DNA from 2 places in the Kineococcus mangrovi genome. Region 2 is predicted to be linked to the other one. Evidence: predicted binding sites of a transcription regulator. Region 2 holds the regulator's gene; the other holds the start of a gene.
The links. Region 2 encodes LexA, which represses DNA repair genes until DNA is damaged. Its sites were predicted from a motif close to TCGAACANNTGTTCGA; they were not measured.
Positions count from the first base shown of each region.

Region 1: a site for LexA is predicted at 2,343-2,358, ahead of ruvA (Holliday junction branch migration protein RuvA). Genes of this name have one in related genera too.

Region 1 covers NZ_JBGGTQ010000005.1:98,678-103,940, forward strand. Annotated here, with positions in the region: gene pdxT (pyridoxal 5'-phosphate synthase glutaminase subunit PdxT) at 1-153, shown strand, start outside; gene AB2L28_RS11810 (YebC/PmpR family DNA-binding transcriptional regulator) at 210-971, shown strand; gene ruvC (crossover junction endodeoxyribonuclease RuvC) at 1,030-1,650, shown strand; gene AB2L28_RS11820 (dienelactone hydrolase family protein) at 1,563-2,285, opposite strand; gene ruvA (Holliday junction branch migration protein RuvA) at 2,391-3,005, shown strand; gene ruvB (Holliday junction branch migration DNA helicase RuvB) at 3,002-4,102, shown strand; gene yajC (preprotein translocase subunit YajC) at 4,261-4,641, shown strand; gene secD (protein translocase subunit SecD) at 4,742-5,263, shown strand, end outside.
Region 2 covers NZ_JBGGTQ010000007.1:13,755-19,017, reverse strand. Annotated here, with positions in the region: gene AB2L28_RS15055 (SpoIIE family protein phosphatase) at 1-1,145, shown strand, start outside; gene lexA (transcriptional repressor LexA) at 1,224-1,967, shown strand; gene AB2L28_RS15045 (aspartate/glutamate racemase family protein) at 1,992-2,657, opposite strand; gene AB2L28_RS15040 (ATP-dependent DNA helicase) at 2,711-4,792, opposite strand; gene hflX (GTPase HflX) at 4,927-5,263, opposite strand, start outside.

The DNA.
Region 1 (5,263 bases), on a different contig from region 2:
CAGGTGCTCGGCCGGGTGGGCTCCGGGCCCGCCGCGGGTAGGATCGTCGCCGTGCGGCAGGGCGCTCTGCTGGCCACGGCGTTCCACCCGGAGATCACCGGGGACGACCGGGTGCACCGCCACTTCGTGGCGATGGTGCGGCAGCGGGACTGACGCGCACGGGATTTCGCAGGACAGCGGAGCATTTTCAGCGAGGCGGAGGGAACCACATGTCCGGCCACTCCAAGTGGGCGACGACGAAGCACAAGAAGGCCGTCGTCGACGCCAAGCGCGCCAAGAGCTTCGCTCGGCTCATCAAGAACATCGAGGTCGCGGCCCGCACGGGCGGGGGCGACCCCGCCGGCAACCCGACCCTCTACGACGCCATCCAGAAGGCGAAGAAGACGTCGGTGCCGGCCGACAACATCGACCGCGCCGTCAAGCGCGGCTCCGGGGCCGAGGCCGGTGGCGCCGACTGGCAGACGATCATGTACGAGGGGTACGGCCCGGGCGGCGTCGCGCTGCTCGTGGAGTGCCTGACGGACAACAAGAACCGGGCCGCCATGGAGGTCCGGACGGCGATGACGCGCAACGGCGGCTCGATGGCCGACCCGGGCAGCGTCGCGTACATGTTCAGCCGCAAGGGCCTGGTCGTCATCGGCAAGGAGGGCACCGAGCTCAGCGAGGACGACGTCCTGCTCGCCGTCCTGGAGGCCGGCGCCGAGGAGGTCACCGACCAGGGCGACACCTTCGAGGTCGTCTGCGAGGCCACCGACCTCGTCGCCGTGCGCGAGGCGCTACAGGCCGCGGGCATCGACTACGACTCCGCGGAGAACAGCTTCGTGCCCAGCGTGCAGGTGCCGCTGGACGCCGAGGGCGCCACCAAGGTGTTCCGGCTGGTCGACGCACTGGACGACTGCGACGACGTGCAGAACGTCTTCGCCAACCACGACGTGTCCGACGACGTCATGGCGGCCCTCGAGGACGCCTGACACCCCGGCCCGCCGCTCCTGACGGCCCCCGCGACCGCCCCGTGCGATCGTGGGGGCCGTGCGCGTGCTGGCGGTGGACCCGGGTCTGACCCGGTGCGGGATCGGGGTGGTCGACGCCGTCCGCACCGGGCGGCGGGCCGCCATGGTCGGCGTCGGCGTCGTGCGCACCCCCGCCACCGACCCCGTCGAAGCCCGGCTCCTGGCCATCAGCGAGGGCCTGGAGACCTGGCTGGACACCCACCGTCCCGACGTCGTCGCCGTCGAGCGCGTCTTCGCCCAGGCCAACGTGCGCTCGGTCATGGGCACCGCGCAGGCGGCCGGGCTGGTCCTCGTCGCCGCCGCCCGCCGCGGCCTGCCGGTCGCGATGCACACCCCCAGCGAGGTCAAGGCCGCGGTCACGGGGGACGGGCGCGCCGGCAAGGAGCAGGTGACGACGATGGTCACCCGCATCCTCGGCCTCGACAGCCCCCCGCGACCGGCCGACGCCGCCGACGCCCTCGCCCTGGCCCTGTGCCACCTGTGGCGGGGCGGGGCGAGCACCCGGCTGGAGGCCGCCGCGCACTCCGCGCTCGTGACGGGACGGCGGAACGCCTACGCCGAGGCCGAAGCTGCGGCCAGGCGCTCGCGCAGGAACGTCGTCGTGCGCTCCCAGGCCAGCTCGGCGGACTCGCGCCGGTAGTTGGGGCGCTCGTCGTTGTAGAAGGCGTGCGGCGCGGGGTACTCGTGCAGCGTCACGTCCACACCGGCCTGCTCGCGGAGGCGGTCGGCTGTGGCACGGACGGCGTCCAGCGGCACCGAGGTGTCCTCCTCGCCGTAGTGGCCGAGGACCGCCGCGCGCAGCCCCGAGAAGTCGGTGTCCTCGCCCGGCAGGCCGTACCAGGGCACGGCCGCGCCGACGCGCTCGCCCTGCTGGGCCGCCAGGCGCAGGACGAAGCCGCCGCCCATGCAGAACCCGACGGCCCCCACGGTCGAGGACGTCACCTCGGGACGGTCCAGCAGGTACGTCACGGCGCCGGCGAGGTCCTGGGCGGCCCGCTCGGCCGGCAGGTCCGTCATGAGCTGGGCCGCCTCGGCGGAGTCGTGCGTCGTGCGTCCGCCGTAGAGGTCGGGGGCCAGCGCCACGAACCCCTCGCGGGCGAAGCGGTCGACGATGGCGGCGATGTGGTCGGTCAGGCCCCACCACTCCTGGATGACGATGACCCCGGGGCCGGCGCCGGACTCCGGGACGCGCAGGTAGCCGTGCGCGTGGCCGGACTCCGTGGCGCTGTCGAAGGTGACGTTCTGGAGGGCGTTGTCGTTCTGCTCGTGGCTCACGGGAGCACTCTGCCCCGGCGTGCCGGGTCCGTCGTGTCGGAGGGGGCGTCTAGCCTCTCGTACAAGTGTTCGGTGTGCGTCTGGTTCGGTGGGCTTGGAGGTCGTGTGATCGCGTCGGTGCGCGGGCGGGTGCTCGCGGTGCGGCTGGACTCGGCGGTCGTCGAGGTGGGCGGGGTCGGGATGTTCGTCCTGGCGGCGCCGGCGACCCTGGCGGGGCTGCGCGTGGGGGAGGAGGCGCTGCTGCACACCACGCTCGTGGTGCGCGAGGACTCCCTGACGCTGTTCGGCTTCGCCGACGCCGACGAGAAGGAGGTCTTCGAGATCGTCCAGACCGCCTCCGGCGTGGGACCGAGGATGGCGCTCGCGATGCTCGCGGTGCACCGCCCGGACGGGATCCGGGCCGCGGTCGCCGCCGACGACCACGCCGCGCTGGTCCGGGTGCCCGGCATCGGCAAGAAGACGGCCCAGCGCATCTGCCTGGAGCTGGGGGACCGCCTCGGCCCGCCCGCCGGTGCCGCAGCACCCGCGGCCCCGGCGGACGGCGGGGACCCGCGCAAGGACCAGGTCGTCGAGGCGCTCGTCGGCCTCGGGTACCCGCTCAGGCAGGCCGGGGACGCCGTCGACGCCGTGCTGGCCGACCAGCCCGACGGCACGGCGGCCGAGGCCGACGTGCCGGGCGCCCTGCGCGCGGCCCTGCGCCACCTGTCGGGCCGCGGATGAGCGAGCGGCTGGTGACCACGGGCGCCGACGAGCGGGAACGGGCCGCGGAGTCCGCGCTGCGCCCGCACGGCCTGGAGGAGTTCGTGGGGCAGAAGGTGGTGCGCGAGCAGCTCTCCCTCGTCCTGGACGCCGCCAAGGCGCGGCAGGCCCCCAGCGACCACGTCCTGTTCTCCGGTCCGCCCGGGCTGGGCAAGACGACGCTGGCGATGATCGTCGCCTCGGAGATGGGCGCCCCGCTGCGCCAGTCCAGCGGCCCGGCCATCCAGCACGCCGGCGACCTCGCGGCCGTCCTCAGCTCCCTGGACGAGGGCGAGGTCCTCTTCCTCGACGAGATCCACCGGATGGCGCGCCCGGCCGAGGAGATGCTCTACATCGCGATGGAGGACTTCCGCGTCGACGTCGTCGTCGGCAAGGGCGCCGGGGCGACGGCGATCCCGTTGGAGCTGCCGAAGTTCACCCTCGTGGGGGCGACGACGCGGGCCGGTCTGCTGCCCGCGCCGCTGCGCGACCGCTTCGGCTTCACCGGCTACCTGGACTTCTACACCCCCGAGGAGCTCGTGCAGGTGCTGCGGCGCAGCGCCTCGCTGCTCGGGGTGCAGCTGACGGCCGAGGGGGCCGCGGAGATCGGCGGCCGCTCGCGCGGCACCCCGCGCATCGCGAACCGGCTGCTGCGGCGGGTGCGGGACTGGGCGCAGGTGCGCGGGTCCGGGATCGTCGACCGCGGTGCGGCACGGGCGGCGCTGGAGGTCTACGAGGTGGACGAGCGCGGGTTGGACCGCCTCGACCGCGCGGTCCTGGACGCGCTGTGCCGCCGGTTCGGCGGGGGTCCCGTCGGGCTGTCGACGCTGGCCGTCGTCGTGGGGGAGGAGGCCGAGACGGTCGAGACCGTCGCCGAGCCGTTCCTCGTGCGCGAGGGGTTGCTGGGCCGGACCCCGCGCGGGCGCATCGCGCTGCCCGACACGTGGGCGCACCTGGGGCTGACCCCGCCGCGCGACGCGCCCGCCGGCGCGGCCTGGCAGCCCACCCTGGAGGACGGGTCCGACGAGGGGCCGCCCGACGCTCCCGGCGGTTCCGGGGCGCAAGGGCCGACCGGGTGAACCCCTAGACTACCCGGGCGAGTCGGTCCCGCCCCGTGCTCCTGCTCCGTCCCCGCGGAACCTGGCAGGTGCCCCTGGCGTTGGGTCGGCCGAGTCGGCACAGGGCCGACGCAGGTGCCGGTGAGTCGTCGATCCCGCCGGCGCGGAGAGGTTGTGTCGTGGACGGTTCGTTGTTCTTCCTGCTCATCATGGCTGCGCTGCTGGTCTTCATGTTCAGCCGCACGCGCAAGCAGCAGAAGGCGCAGCAGCAGATGCAGAACAGCATCGGCCCGGGGTCCGAGGTCATGACGACGTCGGGCATGTTCGGGACGGTCGTCGAGCGCACGGACGAGCACGTCGTCATCGAGATCGCCCCCGGCCTGCAGACCCGTTGGACGCCGCGGGCCGTGGCGCGCGTGGTCACCCCGGTGGCTCCCGTCGAGGACGCCCCGCTGAGCGACGCCGATCGCGCGCCGGACTCCCTCGAGGGCCTCGACCTCACCAAGCGGGACGGGGACACGCCCGGCGACGGGACCACGGGCGGTGGCCCGCGCGCATAGCGACTACTGGTATGACAGCAGTCGTCCACGAGCAGTGACAAACTTGCGCTGACCGGGTGGTGGTCCCGCCGCCCGGCTGGCGCCTGTCCCGAGGTGTTGAGTGTCCAACGACCGGCCCACCGGCCCCCCACGCGTGCGCCGCGGCGCACCGATCCGTCGACCCCACCCCGGCCGCACGCTGGTGGCCCTGGTGCTCGTCGTCGTCGCCGTCTTCGCGGCGGTGGGGGCCGGCTCGATCTGGAGCTCGGCGCGCTGGGCGCCCGGGTTGGCCCTCGACCTCGAGGGCGGGACGCAGGTCGTCCTGACGCCGCGGTCGGTCGACGGCGGGGCCGTCCCGGCCGAGCAGGTCCAGCGCGCCGCCGAGATCATCCGCCAGCGCGTCGACGCCACGGGCCTGTCCGAGACCGAGGTGCAGGTCCAGGGCGGGCAGAACATCTCCGTGTCCATCCCCGGGGAGGCCACCCGCCAGCAGCTCGACCTCATCTCCCAGTCCGCGCAGCTGCGGATGCGGGTCGTCCTGTTCGCCCAGCCCGTCCAGCCCGGCGCGGCTCCCGAGCCCTCGCCCAGCGTCGAGCCCTCGGGCGAGGCCACCCCGGGTGACGGGGCGTCCGCCACGCCCACG
Region 2 (5,263 bases):
CCGAGGGGGCGGTGCGACCGGTGCTGGCCGAGTACGCCGCCACCCGCCTGCAGGTGCTGCATCCGGGGTCGCTGCTGGACCAGGCCCTGGGCACCGGCCAGCCGCAGGTCCAGCCGGCCCGGGCCCTGGAGTACCTGCGCTCGGTCCTGGAGCCGGGCCGGGCCCGGGACCTGGTCACCGAGCTGGCGCCGGAGTCGCTGCTGATCCTGCCGTTGCGCGCCCGCGGGCGGACCCTGGGCGCGCTCACGCTGGCCAACGGCGCGACCCGCAGCCCGATCACCGCCGAGGAGACCGCCACCGCGACCGACATCGCCGGGCGGGCCGGGCTGGCCCTGGACAACGCCCGCCTGTACCGCCGGCAGCGTGAGCTGGCCGAGGCGCTGCAGCGGTCGCTGCTCACCGAGCCCGCCCAGCCGGACCACCTGCAGGTCGCGGTGCGCTACACCCCGGCCGCGGAGACCGCGCAGGTCGGCGGGGACTGGTACGACTCCTTCGTCCAGCCGTGCGGGTCGACGATCTTGACCGTCGGCGACGTGCTGGGGCACGACACCGAGGCGGCGGCGGCCATGGCCCAGGTCCGCTCGCTGCTGCGCGGGATCGCCGTGGCCGCCGACGCCGGGCCGGCCGCCGTCCTGACCGGGGTGGACCGGGCGATGGTCGCCCTGCAGGTGGGGACGACCGCGACGGCGGTGGTGGCACGGCTGGAGCAGACTGAGCAGGAGGCCCGGCGCGGGGTGCAGCGGCTGGTGTGGTCCAACGCCGGGCATCCCCCGCCGGTCCTGATCACGCCGCGGGCGGAGGTGTCCTGGTTGCAGGCCCCGGCTGCCGAGCTGCTGCTGGGGGTGCTGCCCGAGGTGCCCCGCGGGGAGAGCGTGGCCGAGCTGGAGGCGGGCTCGACCGTGCTGTTCTACACCGACGGCCTCGTCGAGCGGCGCGGTGAGGTGCTCGACGACGGCTTGGCCCGCCTCCACGGGACCTTGGACGAGCTCGCCTCCCGCAGCCTGACCCTGGACGACCTGTGCGAGGCGGTCCTGCAGCGGATGCTGCCGCAACGGCCGGAGGACGACGTCGCGTTGCTGGCGGTGCGCCTGCACCCCCACGGTGGACGCCGTGGGCAGGACACGCCGGTTCGAACACCTGTTTGATCGCTGCCGGTGCAGTGGCTACCGTGGCCAGGACCGGAGGACTTCCCCCACCCGGGCGAACGCAGACAGGAGAAGGACGTGGCCGACGCGCTGGACGGGACGACGGACGCAGCGGGCGAGGACGCCGGCCCCCTCGGCACGGTCCACGAGTTCCCGGACGCCCCGGTGGTCCGCGACGGCCTCACCCACCGCCAGCGGCGCGTGCTGCACGCCATCAAGGAGTGCGTCGACCAGCGGGGGTACCCGCCGAGCATGCGCGAGATCGGGCAGGCCGTGGGGCTGACGAGCCCGAGCAGCGTGGCCCACCAGGTGAAGACCCTCGAGAAGATGGGCTACCTGCGCAAGGACCCGCGCCGCCCGCGCACCCTCGAGGTCGTGACCCCGGCCCCGCAGTTCGGCTGGGGGCTCGTCTCCGCGGTGGACGGCACCCCCGACGAGGGTCGGCCCGCACCGACCTACGTCCCGCTCGTCGGCCGGATCGCCGCCGGTGGCCCGATCCTGGCCGAGCAGCTGGTCGAGGAGGTCTTCCCGCTGCCCGCGCAGCTCATCGGTGCGGGTGAGCACTTCATGCTCCGCGTCGTGGGCGAGTCGATGATCGACGCCGCCATCTGCGACGGCGACTGGGTCGTGGTGCGCCAGCAGCCGACGGCCGAGAACGGTGACGTGGTGGCCGCCATGATCGACGGCGAAGCGACGGTGAAGGTCCTGCAGCGCAAGGACGGGCACGTCAGGCTGATGCCGCGCAACCCGTTGTTCGACCCCATCGACGGGGACGAGGCCACGGTCCTCGGCAAGGTCACCGCGGTCCTGCGCAGCCTCTGACCGCGCGCACCCCGGGTGACGGGGTCAGCGGACGGGCTGCACCAGCTCGACCGCTGCCTCGATCGCCAGCCGCGGGGAGGTGAGGACGGGCACGTGCAGGTCCCGGAGCAGGGGGGCTGCGTCGAGCATGCTCGCCTGGGCCAGCACGACGACGTCGACGGGGGGGTCCAGCGACAGCACCGCCCGTCGCACCGCGGCGGCCACCCCCGTCGTGTAGGTCAGGAGGTCCCCCGACTCGAACGCCGACCAGGTGTCGGTGCACCGGACCTCGACGAACTCCACGGTCCGGGCGGTGGTGGCCGCGCACTCGTGCAGCAACGGCATCAGCGTGGCCGCTGCCTCGTCGAGGGAGGCCACGACCGCCACCCGCCGGCCGGCGAGCACGGCGGCCTCGGCCATGGGGCGGTCGACGCGGACGACCCGCAACCCCATCTCGGCACCGACCTGCTTGGCCGTGGGGCCGAGGGTCGAGCACGTGCAGACGACGACGTCAGCTCCCTCGGCCACGAGGCGGCGCAACCGGTCCGCGAGCGCCGGGCGGACGCTGTCGGGCCCGTTCGTGCGGGCGGCGGTCAGCAGACCGGCGTCCACCAGATGACGCCCAGCGACGGTGTCGTCGCGCTCAGTCAGGAGATCGCTGAAGGTGCGCACGTGGGCGTGCGCGGAGTGGAAGAAGCCGACGGTGGCCACGTCCCGAGCATGCCACGACGGGCCCTCCCCGGCGCCAGGAGACGACGGTTCCGTCACCCGCTCAGCCTCCGCAGGGCGGCCAGGACGGTGTCCGCGTCGGTCGTGGCCCAGAAGTCCGGCAGGGAGTCCCGCAGGAAGCCGCCGTAGCGGGCGGTGGCCAGCCGCGAGTCGAGCACCGCGACGACGCCCTTGTCCCCGCTCGCGCGGATCAGCCGGCCCGCGCCCTGGGCGAGGCGGACGGCGGCGTGCGCCACGGAGACGCTGAGGAACCCGTTGCCGCCGGCGGCGTCGACGGCGCGGGCCCGTGCCGACATCAGCGGGTCGTCGGGGCGCGGGAAGGGGATGCGGTCGATGACGACGAGGGAGCAGCTGTCCCCCGGCACGTCCACGCCCTGCCACAGCGACAGGGTGCCGAACAGGGAGGTCGCGGGGTCCTGCGTGAAGGCGCGCACGAGCTTGGGCAGCCGGTCCTCGCCCTGGCACAGCACGGGCGTGCCGACCCGCTCGCGCAGCGCCTGCGCAGCCTCCTCCGCGGCCCGGCGCGAGGAGAACAGCCCGAGGGTGCGCCCGCCGGCGGCCTCCACGAGCGCCGCGAGCTCGTCGAGGGTCGCCTCGCCGGCCCCTGCCCGCCCGGGCGGGGGCAGGTGGCGGGCGACGTAGAGGATCCCCTGCCGCGGGTAGTCGAAGGGGCTGCCGACGTCGAGGCCCGTCCACGCGGTGGCCGAGCCCTCCGCCCCCTTAGACCCCTTCGCCCCCTTGAGGCCGAAGGCCCCCGCGACGGGGTCGAAGGACCCCCCGAGGGTGAGCGTCGCCGAGGTCGCGACGACGGTCCGCTCGGTGAAGAGCCGTTCACGCAGCAGCCCGGCGACGGACAACGGGGCGACGTGCAGGGAGGGTGCGCGCGAGGCCGGGCCGGAGCCGGCGCTCACCCAGGCCACGTCGAAGCTGTCCTGCGCCCCCCGTCCCACGTCGGCGGCGAGCCGTTCGGCCACGGAGAAGACCTCCTGGACGGCGGCGCGGGCGAGGTGCCGGGCCCCGCGCGACTCCGGGTCCTCCTCCTTGCCGGCCCCCTCGGAGGCGTCCTTGAGGTCGGTCAGGGCCTGACGGGCGGCGTCGCGGACGGCGACGACGGCGTCGGCGAGGGCGTCCGGCCAGCGGTCGAGGCGACCGGGCGGAGCGTCCTCGAGCGCGGCCTCCAGGGCCACGGAGGCGTCGTCGAGGGCCTCGGAGACGACACCGGCGCTGCGCCGCAGGCGGCGGGAGGCGGAGTGCAGGACCGCGGCGGACAGCTCGGCCGTCGCGACGGCCGTCACGCGGTCGGCGAGCTCGTGGGCCTCGTCGACGACGAGGACGTCGTGCTCGGGCAGCAGCAGACCGCTGTTCTCCATCGCGTCGATGGCGGTCATGGCGTGGTTGGTGACGACGACGTCGACCTGGCGGGCGCGGGCCCGGACCTGCTCGGAGAAGCACTCCGCGGCGACGGGGCAGCGCTGGGCGCCCAGGCACTCGCGCGCGGAGACGGACACCTGCCGCCAGGCGCGGTCGCTGACGCCGGGGTCGAGGTCGTCGCGGTCCCCCGTGCGCGTCGTGGCCGCCCACTCGCGCAGGCGGACGACCTCGCCCCCCAGCCGGCCCGCGTCCCCCGCGCCGTCACCGGTGGGGGCGACGACGTCGAAGAGGGCACCCTCGTCGCTGGGGAACCCGCCGTCGAGCTTGTTGCGGCACAGGTAGTTCGCCCGGCCCTTGAGCAGCTCCCACGTCGGTGCCCGGTGCAGCGCCGGGGTGATCGCCCCGGCCAGCCGGGGCAGGTCCCGTTCGACGACCTGGGCCTGCAGGGCGAGCGTCGCCGTGGTGACGACGACGCGCTGGTCGGTGTGCACGGCGTGGGCGACGGCCGGCACGAGGTAGGCCATCGACTTGCCCGTCCCGGTGCCGGCCTGGACGAGCAGGTGCCGCCGGCTGCGGATGGCGTCGGTGACGGCCGCGGCCATCCGGACCTGCCCCTCACGGCGCTGCCCACCGAGCGCCGTGACCACCTCGTCCAGGAGCGCGGCCGCCTCGGGACCGTCGACGTCCTGAGGCTCGTCCTCGGGTTCCTGCGAGACGGGGGTGGGGGGTCGGGCTGTCGTGCTCACCACGCCATCCTCCCCCGCGGCACCGACACGACCGACCACCCGTCCACAGCCCCGGCCCGGCCCGGCCCGGACGCAGCGCGCGCCGCCCCCGCGGCGGCGGGAACGGCGTCGAGCGTGCGGCAGGGGGCCGTCGCTCAGGCGGTCCGGCTCATCCGGTACCGGTCGAGCTCGGCCGCCAGGCGCGGGCGGACCCGTGCCAGCAACCGGGTGCCGTCGGCCGTGTGCTCCTCCTGGAGCACCTGGCCGGTCGTGTGCACCCGGTGGACCAGGTCGCCCCGGTCGTAGGGCACGCACACCTCCAGCTCGACGTCGGGCACGGGCAGCTGCTCGGCGATCCGGGCGAGCAGCTCCTCGATCCCCGCGCCGGTGCGCGCGGAGACGGCGACCGCGTTCTCCTCCTTGCGCAGCAGCCGGTCCAGGACCTCGGGGTCGGCCACGTCCGCCTTGTTGACGGCCACGACCTCGGCGACG